Linked DNA regions of Azoarcus olearius. The protein of the gene in region 1 interacts with the protein of each later gene in a pairwise test. Links are inferred from orthologs where the notes say so. Each region holds a gene or a part of one and is shown in the gene's direction. Other genes may lie near its edges.

Region 1 (7,830 bases):
GCCGCCGCGCGCGCGGCCGACGCCCGCATCGCCGCCGGCACTGCCGGTCCGCTCACCGGCATCCCGCTCGCGCACAAGGACCTGTTCTGCACCGAAGGCGTGCTGACCACCTGTGGCTCGAAGATGCTGGCCGACTTCGTCAGCCCCTATGACGCCCACGTCGTCAGCCGGCTGAAGGACGCCGGCGCCGTCAGCCTGGGCAAGACCAACATGGACGAGTTCGCGATGGGCTCGTCGAACGAGTCCTCGCACTACGGCGCGGTGCGCAATCCGTGGGACACCACCCGCATTCCCGGCGGCTCGTCGGGCGGCTCGGCGGCCGCGGTGGCCGCCCGCCTGGTGCCGCTTGCCACCGGCTCCGACACCGGCGGCTCGGTGCGCCAGCCCGCCTCGCACACCGGCGTCACCGGCATCAAGCCCACCTACGGCGTCGTCAGCCGCTACGGCATGATCGCCTACGCCTCCTCGCTCGATCAGGGCGGCGCCTTCGGCGCTTCGGCGGAAGACTGCGCGCTGCTGCTCACGGCCATGGCCGGCTTCGATCCGCGCGACTCCACCTGCCTCGACCGCCCGGCCGAGGACTACGCGGCCGCACTCGCGCCCACCGCCGGCGGCAAGCCGCTCGCCGGCCTGCGCATTGGCCTGCCGCGCGAGTTCTTCGCCGAAGGCATGGCGGACGACGTGCGCGCAGCGGTGGACGCCGCGCTCGACCAGTACCGCGCGCTCGGCGCCGTCACCGTCGAGGTCAGCCTGCCCAACGCCAAACTGGCCGTGCCCGCCTACTACGTGATCGCGCCGGCCGAGGCGTCGAGCAACCTGTCCCGTTTCGACGGCGTGCGCTACGGCCACCGCGCCGCGGAATACGGCGACCTCAACGACATGTACTGCAAGAGCCGCGCGGAAGGCTTCGGCGCCGAGGTCAAGCGCCGCATCCTGGTCGGTACCTATGTGCTGTCGCACGGCTACTACGACGCCTACTACCTGCAGGCGCAGAAGCTGCGCCGCCTGATCGCGCAGGACTTCCAGGCCGCCTTCGCGCAGTGCGACGTCATTGCCGGCCCCACCAGCCCGACCACGGCGTGGGCGATTGGCGAGAAGGCGGACGACCCGGTGCAGATGTACCTGTCGGACATCTACACGATCGCGGTCAACCTCGCCGGCTTGCCCGGCCTGTCCCACCCCTGCGGTTTCGGCGCCGGGCGCCTGCCGGTGGGCCTGCAGCTGATCGGCAACTACTTCGGCGAAAGCCGCCTGCTGGCCACTGCACACCAGTACCAGCAGGCAAGCGACTGGCATCTGCAGCGCCCCGAGTAACGCCCATGGCCCGCTTCGCCCTCCGCCTCGCCGGCCGCATCGCCGCAGCCGGGTTAGCGCTGTGGCTGGCGGCCTGCGCGACGCCCCCGGCCGGAACCGAGCCGGCCACCCGGCAGGAAGCCGAAGAGATGGAAGAAGCGCCGACAGCCGCCCGCGGCCGCCTGAAGCCGATGCCGATCCGGCCGCTCACGGTGCAGGCCGACTGCACCTTCCGCGACGAAGCCGGCTACGCGGCCTCCACCCGGCTCGACGTCAGCGCGTCGCAGGTGCGCGGCTTCGCCGCCAATGTCGAGGTGCCACGCCGCGGCAGCTGCCATTTCGATCTGGCGGACTTCCGCCAGGTGCCGGCCGAAACCCATGTGGAACTGCGGGCCCGCGACGGTTGCACGGTGCGCATGTGGGAACAGGGCGACCAGGTCACGGTCGCCTTCACCCAGTGCGCCAACCGCTGCAGCAAGGGCACTTTCGAGTACGTGTGGCCCATCCTGGTGGACCGCCCGAGCGGACAATGCAATTGACGCGCAACGTGCCGGCCCGACCCTGGCCGTGCACCGCCTGAAACAACGGAAACGAACATGAGCAGATCGGATTGGGAAGTCGTCATCGGGCTGGAGGTCCATGCCCAGCTCAACACCGCGTCGAAGATTTTCTCCGGCGCCAGCACCGCCTTCGGCGCGGAACCCAACGTCCAGGCGAGCGCGGTCGATATCGCGCTGCCGGGCGTGCTGCCGGTGCTCAACCGCGGCGCGGTCGAACGCGCGATCCGCTTCGGCCTCGCGATCGGCGCCACGGTGGCGCCGACCAGCGTGTTCGCGCGCAAGAACTACTTCTACCCCGACCTCCCCAAGGGTTACCAGATCAGCCAGTTCGAGCTGCCGGTGGTGCAGGGCGGCACCATCACCATCCGCGTCGGCGAAGGTGAGAACGCCTACGAGAAGACGGTGAACCTGACCCGCGCCCATCTGGAAGAAGACGCCGGCAAGAGCCTGCACGAAGACTTCCACGGCATGAGCGGCATCGACCTCAACCGCGCCGGCACGCCGCTGCTCGAGATCGTCTCCGAACCCGACATGCGCTCGTCGGCGGAAGCCGTGGCCTACGCCCGCACGCTGCATGCGCTGGTGCGCTGGATCGACATCTGCGACGGCAACATGCAGGAAGGCTCGTTCCGCTGCGACGCCAACGTCTCGGTGCGCAAAAAGGGCGCAGAGCAGTTCGGCACCCGGCGCGAGATCAAGAACCTCAACTCCTTCCGCTTCCTGCAGCAGGCGATCGACTACGAGGTGCAGTGGCAGATCGACACCATCGAGGACGGCGGCACCATCCAGCAGGCCACCGTGCTGTTCGATCCGGACACCGGCGAGACGCGCATGATGCGCTCCAAGGAAGACGCCCACGACTACCGCTACTTCCCCGACCCGGACCTGCTGCCGCTGGTGATTTCGCCGGAATGGAAGGCGCGGGTGCAGGGCGAGATGCCGGAACTGCCGGAAGCGATGAAGGCCCGCTTCATCGAGCAGCTCGGCCTCTCCGCCTACGACGCCACCACGCTCACCGCGTCCAAGGAAGTCGCCACGTATTACCAGGCCACCGTGGACGCCGCCGGCGCCGCGCTCGCCAAGCCCTGCGCCAACTGGGTGATGGGCGACCTCGCCGCGCGCCTCAACAAGGCCGAACTCGACATCGCCGTGTCGCCGGTATCGCCAGCCCAGCTCGCCGGCCTGGTGGCGCGCATCGCCGACAACACCATCTCCAACGCGATCGCCAAGAAGGTGTTCGAGGCGTTGTGGAACGGCGAAGGCGTCAGTGCTGACGAAATCATCGACAAGCAGGGCCTCAAGCAGGTCACCGACAGCGGCGCGATCGAAGCGATGATCGACGAAGTGCTCGCCGCCAACCAGAAGTCGGTCGAGGAATTCCGCGCCGGCAAGGACAAGGCCTTCAACGCCCTGGTCGGCCAGGTCATGAAGGCGAGCAAGGGCAAGGCCAGCCCGGCCCAGGTCAACGAACTGCTGAAGAAGAAGCTGGCCGGCTGAGCGCTGGCGGCCGAAACCTGCGCTTACCCCGGCGCGGTTTCCTTGCCTGGCCGCACTGCTTATCCTGCCGGCTTGTGCACCGGAGCCGTCCCATGCAACGCCGACTTTCCATCCTCGCCGGCGCGCTCGCCGCGCTCGTCGCCGCACCCACCCTGGCCGAGCCGCCGGCCGACATGCCGCGCCGCAAGCCCGGCCTGTGGGAAATGAAGACCACGCTGGTGGAACTCGGCGGCCTCACCCAGATGCTGCAGATGTGCGTCGGCCCCAACACCGACGACATCCTGTACCAGCGCGGCGGCAAGCAGGGCGGCTGCGAGCAGCAGACCTGGCGCCGCGAAGGCGAACGCAGCACCTTCAGCGCGGTGTGCCGCATCGAAGGCAGCCTCGCCAACCTGCGCGGCAGCTTCACCGGCGACTTCACCACCCGCTACAGCGGTGAGCTGTACAGCACCTACAACCCGCCGCTGCAAGGCATGGCCAGCATGACGATGCGGCAGGATTCGCGCTGGCTGGGCGAATGCCAGCCCGGCCAGAAACCCGGCGACATCGTGCGCCAGGGCGTCGGCGGCATCGATCTCGACGCGATGATGAAGGGCATGCAGCGCCGCTGAGGGACACGGCGGCAGCCAGCCCGGCGCCTATAATCGAACTCCCGTTCGCCGCCGGAGCCCGCCATGTGCCAGCTGCTGGGCATGAACTGCAATGTGCCCACCGACATCTGCTTTTCCTTCACCGGCTTTCGCGCCCGCGGCGGCCTGACCGACCACCACCGTGACGGCTGGGGCATCGCGTTCTTCGAAGGCAAGGGCGTGCGCCTGTTCCTCGATCCCTGCGCCAGCGCCGACTCCGCCGTCGCCGAGCTGGTGCGGCAATACCCGATCCGCTCGCTCAACGTCATCGCCCACATCCGCAAGGCGACCCAGGGCGAGATCCGGCTTGAAAACACCCACCCGTTCCAGCGCGAGCTGTGGGGGCGCTACTGGATATTCGCCCATAACGGCAACCTGCTGAACTACGCGCCGGCCTTGTCCGGCCGCTTTCAGCCGGTCGGCGGCACCGACTCCGAAACCGCGTTCTGCCACATCCTCGACGAACTCGCCCGCCGTTTCGGCGACCGCCCGCCGCCGGCGCCCGCGCTGCACGCCTGCCTGGCCGAACTGGCAACCGCGATCGGCCGCCACGGCGAATTCAACTTCCTGCTGTCGGACGGCGAGCGCCTGTTTGCCCATTGCTCCTCGCGCCTCGCCTACGTGCTGCGACAAGCGCCGTTTGCGCTGGCCCATCTGGCGGACGAAGACCTGGCGGTGGACTTCAGCGAGGTCACCACGCCCAACGACCGGGTGGCGGTGATTGCGACCATTCCGCTGACCGACAACGAGACCTGGCACCGGATGCCGTCCGGCACCCTGATGTCGTTCCGCCACGGCGTGCCCGACGAACTCGGGATGCTGCCCACGGTGGCCGCCCCGCCCTGCGCCACCCCCATCCGAAGTGCGTAAATTTTCCTTATCCACGCCGATGCCGGCGCGTTAAAGTTGGCATCCCCTCCGGCCAGGTTTGCCCGCCATGCAAGTGGATTGCCCGCTGTGCCAGATCGACCGTGCCAAGCTCGTCTGGCAGGATGAACGCTGTAGCGTGATCCGCGTCGACGATGCCGCCCATCCAGGATTCTGTCGCGTGGTGTGGCGCGACCATGTGGCCGAGATGACCGACCTGGCGGCCGCCGACCGGCGCCACCTGATGGACGTGGTCTTCGCCACCGAAGCGGCGCTGCGGCAGCTGATGCAACCGGCCAAGATCAACCTGGCCAGCTTCGGCAACATGGTGCCCCACCTGCACTGGCATGTGATCCCGCGCTTTGCCGACGACCGCCACTTCCCCGAATCCGTGTGGGGGCCGGCCCAGCGCGAGGGCGTGGCCCACCCCGGCCCGGACACCGCTGTGCTTGCGCGTGCAGTCCAGGCCGCCCTCGACGCGCGCTGACGCTCCACCCCGCCACGATCGGAGCCTCCATGGATTATCGCAACGCGGCCGAATGCCTCAACCTGCTGCACCGCCTGCATGCCTCCAACGTCGACGAAACCCACGCGGCCCTGTCGACGGTCGTGTTCGGCATGCTCGACGCACTGCCGCCGCCCAACCAGCACCTCGAGGTGCTCGAGGCGGCACGACCGATGATTGCGCGCGTGCAGGCGGAGATGTCCCGTCGCTACACCGCGCAGCCGCTGCCGCCGGACAGCCTCGAGAACGAGATCCTGCTGCGGGTGGTGACCCTATGGCGCAACCTGGCACGCTCGTACGCCCGCATCGTGCGGCACGACGCGCGCGACGGTACGCTGGACGACCAGCGCGCGCTGCTCTTCCAGCGTCGCATGCATTACGCAGGTCAGGGCGTCGTCGAGTATTTCCGCGCCCATCGCGCAGTACCGGCGGGGCAATGGGCAGAGGCGCACGAATGCTTCGCGGCCGCCGAAGAGGCCGATCTCGCCCAGATCAGGGTGGCGGATTCGCTCAACGAGGTGTGGAAGGCGCAAAGCACGCTCGAAGCCTATGTCGCGGTCCTGCTGGTGGACCTCGCCAATCCGTTTGGACGCACCGAGCGTGAGCTGGCCTGGATATGCCGCTGGGCACAGCGCTTCGCGCCCTACTGCGCGCTGGGGACGCCGGAGAGCCAGAAACCCACCCTCTACGGCGTGGACCTCGGCGCCGACCACGGTCTTCGCCCCCTCGGCCTGCTGCCGGCCTCGCCGCGCCTGCGCCGCTTCGACGGCAGCACGCTAGCCGGCCAGATTCGCGCGGTGCTGGCGCAGTTCAAGCAGGGCCTGAAGCCGGCGTCGCTCGGGCTGGGCGAAGATTGCACCGTGGAAGCGGGCAACCGCCTGTTGCTCTCGCTGTACCGCCCCTGGGGGCTGGCCTCGGCCGGGCGCCGCTTTCCTCGCCGTGGCAGCCGCGGCCAGGTCGAACTGACCGGCGACTGGCTCGCCATCGGGTTTCACGTCGACGGCAAGGTTTTCACCCAGCCGCGCACCTATGGCGTCGCGTCCAGCCTGAACAGCGACATGAACTTGCTGACGTTCGGCGAGCGCGCGCCGCAGGCCGACGATCCTGCCCGGCGCGAGGCGTTGCGCCAGCACGAGGCCGAGCAGCTCGGCTTCGTCTGCGAGCAGTGGGAGATCCTCGATCAGTCCGTGGGTGGCTTCCGGCTGCAGCAGCGACCGCGGGCGGAAAGACTGGAACACCATCAGCTGGTCGGCGTGCGCCCGCAGGACGGCGATCGCTTCCTGCTCGGCCACGTCAGCTGGTTGATGTATCGCGCCGACGGTCTGCTCGAAGCGGGCGTGCACGTCCTGCCCGGTGTGCCGTCCCTGGTGGCCGCCCGTCCGGTGTCCCTGCACAGCGGGCGCTCACCGTTCCATCAGGCTTTTCTGCTTCCCGCGACCCCGGCGCTGAAAACCGGCCCGTCGCTGGTGCTGCCCAGCCGCTGGTACCACCCGAGCGCGGTCATCGAAATCCACGTCGAGGGCAAGTCCAGCCAGGTCCGGCTCGAACAACTGGTGCTGCGCGGGGCGAACTTCGATCAGGTCAGCTTCGAAGCGCTGCCACCTTCGGTTGCGTAAGCCGCGCGCGCGGAAAACGCACGCTGAAGCGGCTACCGGCGCCAGGAGTGCTCACCACGTGCAGTTCGGCCTGGTGGCGCGTGAGGATGTGCTTGACGATGGCCAGCCCCAGCCCGGTACCACCGGTTTCGCGTGAGCGGCCGCGGTCGACGCGGTAGAAGCGTTCGGTCAGACGCGGAATGTGCTGGGCATCGATGCCGATGCCGTCGTCGCGCACCCAGAATTCGCCACCGGCGTCGTCCTGCCGCCAGCCGACTTCGATCCTGCCCCCGTCCGGCGTGTAGCGCACGGCGTTGCTGCAGAGGTTGGCGAATGCGCTGCGCAGTTCCTTGTGGCTACCCAGCAGCACCGCGTCGGTGTCGAGCACCAGGCTGAGCTGATGACGCCCGGACGACAGCGCCTCGGCCTCGGCATAGACGTCGCGGACCAGCATCGCCACCGCGACCCTTTCTTCGGCAGGTGCCGGCGCGCCGGTCTCGAGCGCGGACAGCGTCAGCAAGTCCTCGATCAGGTGACGCATCCGGTTCGACTGTTCGAGCGCGAGCCGGAGGTAGCGTTGCACGTCGTCCGGCTCGAAATCGCCCGCGCCGTCGATCAGGGTCTCGAGAAAGCCGCCGACAACCGTCAGTGGCGTCCGCAACTCGTGCGACACATTGGCGACGAAGTCCTGCCGCATGGTTTCCAGCCGCTCCAGCTGCGAAATGTCACGCGACAGCACCATCTTCTGACCATCGCCGAACGGAATCACCTGGACCTGCAGCGTGAGTCCGCCCGGGCGGGTCGAGGGCAGCACGAGCGACTCTTCGTAATGCCCGCCATGCAGGTACTGCACGAAGGCCGGCTGGCGGACCAGATTGGTCACC
Region 2 (5,706 bases), 3.0 Mb from region 1 along the record:
CGCTCGCCGAGGAAGGCGCGGCACGCCGGCCAGTCCGCGTGCACGGTCACGCGGGCGAGGTCGTGGTAGTCCAGCCCGGCGCGGGCGAGCGCCTTGTCGGTCAGCACAAAACCGAGCGGCTCCACCAGGTGAAGGTGGCATCCGGTATTGGCCGCCAGGCGGATGATGTTGCCGGTGTTCGGCGGAATTTCGGGTTCGAACAGGATGATGTGGAACATGGCGCGCTGTCGTGCTTCCGCGGCGCGGAAAGCGCGCACTGTAGCTCAGCCCGGCGGGGGTGTGCGGGCGATGACGAGATTGTCGACCCGCTCCGCACCCCGCCGCTTGAGAATGCGCGCCGCTTCGCTCAGCGTGGCGCCGGTGGTCATCACGTCGTCGAGCACCAGCACGCACCGTCCGCGCAGGTCGGTCGCAGAATCGAATGCGCCACGCACGTTGCGCTGCCGCTCCTCACGGCTCAGCCCCGACTGCGTGGGAATGTTCCGCACCCGTTTGAGTGCCGACAGTTCCAGCCCCACGCCGAGCGCCCGCGCCAGCGGCCGTGCGATCTCCACCGACTGATTGAAACCCCGCTCGGCCAGCCGGGCCGGATGCAGCGGCATCGGTAGCACCATGTCGATATCCGGCGGCAAACCCCGCCGCAACGCCACCGCCGCGAAGTAGTCCGCCAACCCGAGGCGGTGCCGGTACTTGAGAGCGTGCACCATCCGATCGACTGGAAACGCGAACGCGAACAGCGCCACCGTCGAATCGAACGCGGGCGGGTGCTGAAGACACTCGCCGCAGCGCCCTCCACTAGCGACCGGCACCGCGCAGCACGGGCAGGCCTGCGCGGGCGCGCCGGGCAGTTCGGCCTCGCATGCCGTGCAGATGGCCCGCCCGGCAGCGGGCGCCCCGCACAGGAAGCAGTCCTGCGGGATCAGCGCATCGACGACGAAATCCAGCAGCCGCAACAAGGTCTTGGGTTGATTTGACAAGCTTTCGAGCGATGAATGAACATGTCGGGCTTCGCATTAGAGTCCGGAAACCGAGTTATGACAACGACCTTGACCGCCCCCACCCCCGCCGCCGCGGAGGCGCCCCGCAAGAAATGGACGGTGGCCGAGGTGCAGGCGCTGTTCGACCTGCCCTTCCTCGACTTGGTGTTCCAGGCCCAGCAGGTTCACCGCGCGCACTTCGCCGCCAACGAGGTGCAGCGCTCCACGTTGCTGTCGATCAAGACGGGTGGCTGCTCGGAAGACTGCGGCTACTGTTCGCAGTCGGCACGCTACGACACCGGCCTGGAACGCGAACGTCTGCTGCCGCTGGACGAGGTGCTCGAGCACGCGCGCGCGGCCAAGGCCAAGGGCTCGTCCCGCTTCTGCATGGGTGCCGCGTGGCGTGGTCCCAAGGACAAGGACATGGCGCCGGTGCTGGAGATGGTGCGCGAAGTCAAGAAGCTGGGGCTGGAAACCTGCGTCACGCTCGGCATGTTGAAGGAGGGACAGGCCGAGCAGCTCGCGGAAGCCGGACTGGACTATTACAACCACAACATCGACACCGCGCCCGAGTTCTACGGCCAGATCGTCACCACCCATACGCTGCAGGACCGCCTCGACACGCTCGACAAGGTCCGCGATGCCGGCATCAACGTGTGCTGCGGCGGCATCGTCGGGATGGGTGAAACCCAGACCAGCCGCGCCGGCCTGATCGCCCAGCTGGCCAACATGACCCCGCCGCCCGACTCGGTGCCGATCAACAACCTGGTCGCGATCCCCGGCACGCCGCTCGCCGACGGCGGCAAGATCGACGGCTTCGACTTCGTCCGCACCATCGCCGCGGCCCGCATCACCATGCCCACCAGCTACGTGCGGCTCTCCGCCGGGCGCCAGCAGATGAGCGACGAGATGCAGGCGCTGTGCTTCATGGCCGGCGCCAACTCGATCTTCTACGGCGAACGCCTGCTGACCACCGACAATCCGGAATCCGACCGCGACGACGTGCTGTTCGCACGCCTCGGCCTGCGTTCGGTGTGATGGCCGCGGCCGACACCGACTTCCACCTCGACCGCGCCCTGCTGCGGCGGCGCTTCGCGGCCGCAGCAGGGCGCTACGACGAGGCCGACGTCCTGGCGCGCGAAATCGCGCGCCGCATGGACGAGCGCCTCGACTACATCCGCCACAGCCCGCGCCGTATCGTCGACCTGGGCTGCGGCACCGGCGCCGACCTGCCGCGCCTGGCTGAACGCTACCCTGACGCCCATCTCGTCGCCGCCGATTTCGCTGCCCCCATGGCCTCGCACGCGCTGCGCCGCCAGGCCGGGACAGTGCGCCCCGGCGGCTTGCTGCGGCGCCTGCTTGGCAGCATGCCGCGCCAAAGCGCACTGGTCGCCGAGGCCGGCGCCCTTCCGTTCGCCCGCGCCAGCGTCGATCTGGTGTGGTCCAACCTGCTGCTGCCCGCGCTCGACGATCCGCTCCCGGTCCTGCAGGAAGCCCACCGCGTACTGGAAGTCGGTGGCATGCTGATGTTCTCCACGCTCGGGCCCGACAGCCTGAAGGAACTGCGCGCCTGCCTGCCCACCGCGGCCGGCGAGCGCGTGCATCGTTTCATCGACATGCATGACATCGGCGATGCGCTGGTGAAGGCCGGGTTTTCCGACCCGGTCATGGATATGGAGATGCTGACCATGACCTACACCCGGCTCGACGACCTGTTCACCGACCTGCGCACCGCCGCTGGGGGCAACGCAAGCACGGCCCGTCCCCGCGGTCTGACCGGGCGGCAGGGCTGGGACGAAGCGCGCGCGGCCTACGAAAGCCTGCGCCGCGACGGCCGCCTGCCCGCCACCTTCGAGGTCATCCAGGGCCACGCGTGGAAAGCGGCACCGAAGACGACCGAGGACGGGCGCAGCATCGTGCGCTTCCAGCCCCGCCCGCCGCGCACCGGAAGCTGAGCGGACAATGACGCTTCGCACCGGTGCGCCGACCTGGCTGTTCGACCTCGACAACACGCTGCACAACGCCAGCCCGCACATCTTTCCGCACATCAACCGCAGCATGACCGCCTACCTGGAGCGCTACCTGGCGCTGACCACCGAGGAGGCGAACCGGCTGCGGATGCACTACTGGCAGCGCTATGGCGCCACGCTGCTCGGCCTCGTCAAGCACCACGGCACCGATCCGCGCCACTTCCTGCGCGAAACGCACCGCTTCGAGCGCCTGCACAAGATGATGGTGTTCGACCGCGCGCTCTCGAACATGCTGCGGCGCCTGCCAGGACGGAAGATCGTGTTCTCCAACGCGCCGCAGGAATACGCCGAGGCCGTGCTGGAACTGATGGGCATCCGCCGCTGCTTCAGCGGCGTGGCCGGCATCGAGCAACTGCACTTCCACCCCAAGCCCGGCATCCGCGCCTACCGCACCCTGCTGCACGACTATCGGCTCGACCCGCGGCGCTGCGTGATGATCGAGGATACGGCGGCAAACCTGCGTACCGCGCGCCGCCTCGGCATGCGTACGGTGCTGGTGGGTCGCGGGCTGGGCAAGCCTGCGTATGTGGACGTGAAGATCGCCTCGATTCTCGACCTGCGCCGCGCCAGCGCGGCCCTGCTAGCCTGAAAGGCCTGACGGGAGCGCCAGCTCCATGAACTCGGCCCCCGCGCCATAGCCCGCCGGCAGGCGCGCGTCCCCACCCCTGCCCCTCGCACTCACGAATCCGCGGCGCGCCCAGAACCCGCGGGCGTCAGCAAGCGCCACCAGACAGATCCGTTCCAGCCCGGACGCGACCGCCCGCGCCCGTACCCGATCGAACAGGCGCGCAGCGATGCCGCCTCCCCGTCCGGCGGGGACCACTGCAAGGTCGTGCAGGAACATCGCACACGCATCGGCGGGAACATCTGACAGGGCCGTGTGCAGCGGCGGCGGCATTGCGCCCCAGGGATGCGAGAACACGTAGCCGAGCGCGCCCTCACCGTCGTCGGCCACCCAGCACGCGGCCGGCGCCAGGCGCAGCTTGGCGCCAAGCACCGCCGCCGACTCCTGGTAGCCGTCACCGTAGGCCAGACGCTGCACCGCAAGCACCGCCGGCAGATCGGTTTCAAGCATCGGCCGGACTCGCACCGGCGATGCCTGCGCCAACCCAGCGCTCAACACCGGCCCTTGAGCCAGCGCGCCGCATCCAGCGCGTAATAGGTCAGGATGCCGTCCGCGCCCGCGCGCTTGAAGGCCAGCAGCGCTTCCAGCGCACACGCCTCTTCGACCAGCCAGCCATTCGCGACCGCGGCCTTGATCATCGCGTACTCACCGCTGACCTGATAGACGTAGGTCGGCACCTGCAACTCGTGCTTCACCCGGCGCACGATGTCGAGGTAGGGCATGCCCGGCTTCACCATGAACATGTCGGCGCCCTCGTCGATGTCGAGCGCCACCTCGCGGATCGCCTCATCGCTGTTGGCCGGATCCATCTGGTATGAGTACTTGTTGCCCTTGCCCAGGTTGGCGGCCGAACCGACCGCGCTCCGGAAAGGCCCGTAGAAACTGCTCGCATACTTCGCGCTGTAGGCGAGGATGCGGGTGTTGATGAAGCCCGCCTCCTCCAGCGCCCCACGGATGGTGCCGATACGGCCGTCCATCATGTCGCTCGGCGAAACGATGTCGGCGCCGGCCGCGGCGTGGGACAGGGACTGCTTGACCAGCGCCTCGACCGTCTCGTCGTTGAGGATGTAGCCGGTTTCGTCGATCAGCCCGTCCTGGCCATGGGTCGTGTAGGGGTCCAGCGCGACGTCGGTGATGACGCCCAATTCCGGAAAGCGGGCCTTCAGCGCACGGATGGCGCGCTGGATGATGCCGTCCTCGCGCCATGCGATCGCCCCGTCGGCGGTCTTGGCGTCCGCGTGCGGCACGCCGAAGAGATCGAGCGCGGGAACGCCCAGTTCCAGCGCCTGCTCCGCCACCCGCAGCAACTCGTCGATGGAGAGACGCTCCACGCCCGGCATGGAAGCGACCGGCTCACGCCCCGCCTTTTCGTGAACGAACACCGGGTAGATCAGATCGTCGGTCGTCAACACGTTCTCGCGCATCAGTCGGCGCGAGAACTCGTCGCGGCGCATCCTGCGCATGCGGGCGGCTGGGAAAGGGCTGGTGGGTCGCATAGATGTCCTGTTTGAGTCGAGGTCCGCCCCGCCCGCCAGCGTTTGCGACCCTGAGGTGCAACCCTGAGGCCGCGCGGGACACATTCCGAAACGCCCGCGGCCGGGAACTTCAAAAATCCAGCACCCTCATAACAGGCAGATGGTGCTGAGCCGTCTCCCGCTTCACCTCCCTGAGCGGGTGCCTTGACCCCCTGTCAAGGCATTTCACCCCCGGCTTCATCCCCTTTGGCCGGGGGTTTTTGTATTTACGCGCCGGCGGGCGCCTCGCCCTCGGCCGCGGCGGGCACAAGCCAGCCGGCGACGACCTTTTCGACCTCTTCCACGCCGGTTTTCTTGAGGCTGGAAAACAGCTGCACGCTGACCTGATCGCCATAGCGGGCGGTCAGTTCGGCCCGCACGGCGAGCAGCGTGGCATTGGCGGGGCCGCGCGAGAGCTTGTCCGACTTGGTCAGCAGCACGTGGATCGGCTTACCCGAGGGCGCAAACCAGTCGATCATCTGGCGGTCGAGGTCGGTCATCGGGTGGCGCGAATCCATCATCAACACCAGCCCGATCAGGCTTTCCCGCGTACGCAGGTA

The links. Proteins that work in one complex are often made in the same cells at the same time.
Region 2: the proteins of dqs_RS00890 (region 1) and bioB interact in binary tests that used the Escherichia coli proteins (3 or more experiments, as listed by UniProt). The link is inferred for Azoarcus olearius from one-to-one orthologs.

What each region holds. Positions count from the first base shown.
Region 1 is NZ_CP016210.1:197,867-205,696, reverse strand. Bases 3,159-5,936 are described here. They hold dqs_RS00890 (class II glutamine amidotransferase), read left to right. Parts: upstream 3,159-4,024; coding sequence 4,025-4,849; downstream 4,850-5,936. Other genes in these bases: dqs_RS00880 (hypothetical protein), read left to right, coding at 5,363-5,936; dqs_RS00885 (HIT family protein), read left to right, coding at 4,923-5,333; dqs_RS00895 (DUF3617 domain-containing protein), read left to right, coding at 3,443-3,961; gatB (Asp-tRNA(Asn)/Glu-tRNA(Gln) amidotransferase subunit GatB), read left to right, coding at 3,159-3,350. In the rest of the region: Asp-tRNA(Asn)/Glu-tRNA(Gln) amidotransferase subunit GatA, read left to right, coding at 1-1,314; dqs_RS00905 (hypothetical protein), read left to right, coding at 1,320-1,832; more of gatB, read left to right, coding at 1,890-3,158; more of dqs_RS00880, read left to right, coding at 5,937-6,967; phosphate regulon sensor histidine kinase PhoR, read right to left, coding at 6,933-7,830.
Region 2 is NZ_CP016210.1:3,180,894-3,186,599, forward strand. Bases 182-3,024 are described here. They hold bioB (biotin synthase BioB), read left to right. Parts: upstream 182-1,034; coding sequence 1,035-2,015; downstream 2,016-3,024. Other genes in these bases: dqs_RS14560 (tRNA (cytidine(34)-2'-O)-methyltransferase), read right to left, coding at 182-218; dqs_RS14565 (ComF family protein), read right to left, coding at 264-953; dqs_RS14575 (methyltransferase domain-containing protein), read left to right, coding at 2,015-2,932; dqs_RS14580 (pyrimidine 5'-nucleotidase), read left to right, coding at 2,940-3,024. Outside these bases: more of dqs_RS14560, read right to left, coding at 1-181; more of dqs_RS14580, read left to right, coding at 3,025-3,596; dqs_RS14585 (GNAT family N-acetyltransferase), read right to left, coding at 3,588-4,082; hemB (porphobilinogen synthase), read right to left, coding at 4,124-5,128; yihA (ribosome biogenesis GTP-binding protein YihA/YsxC), read right to left, coding at 5,374-5,706. UniProt on the Escherichia coli protein: Catalyzes the conversion of dethiobiotin (DTB) to biotin by the insertion of a sulfur atom into dethiobiotin via a radical-based mechanism.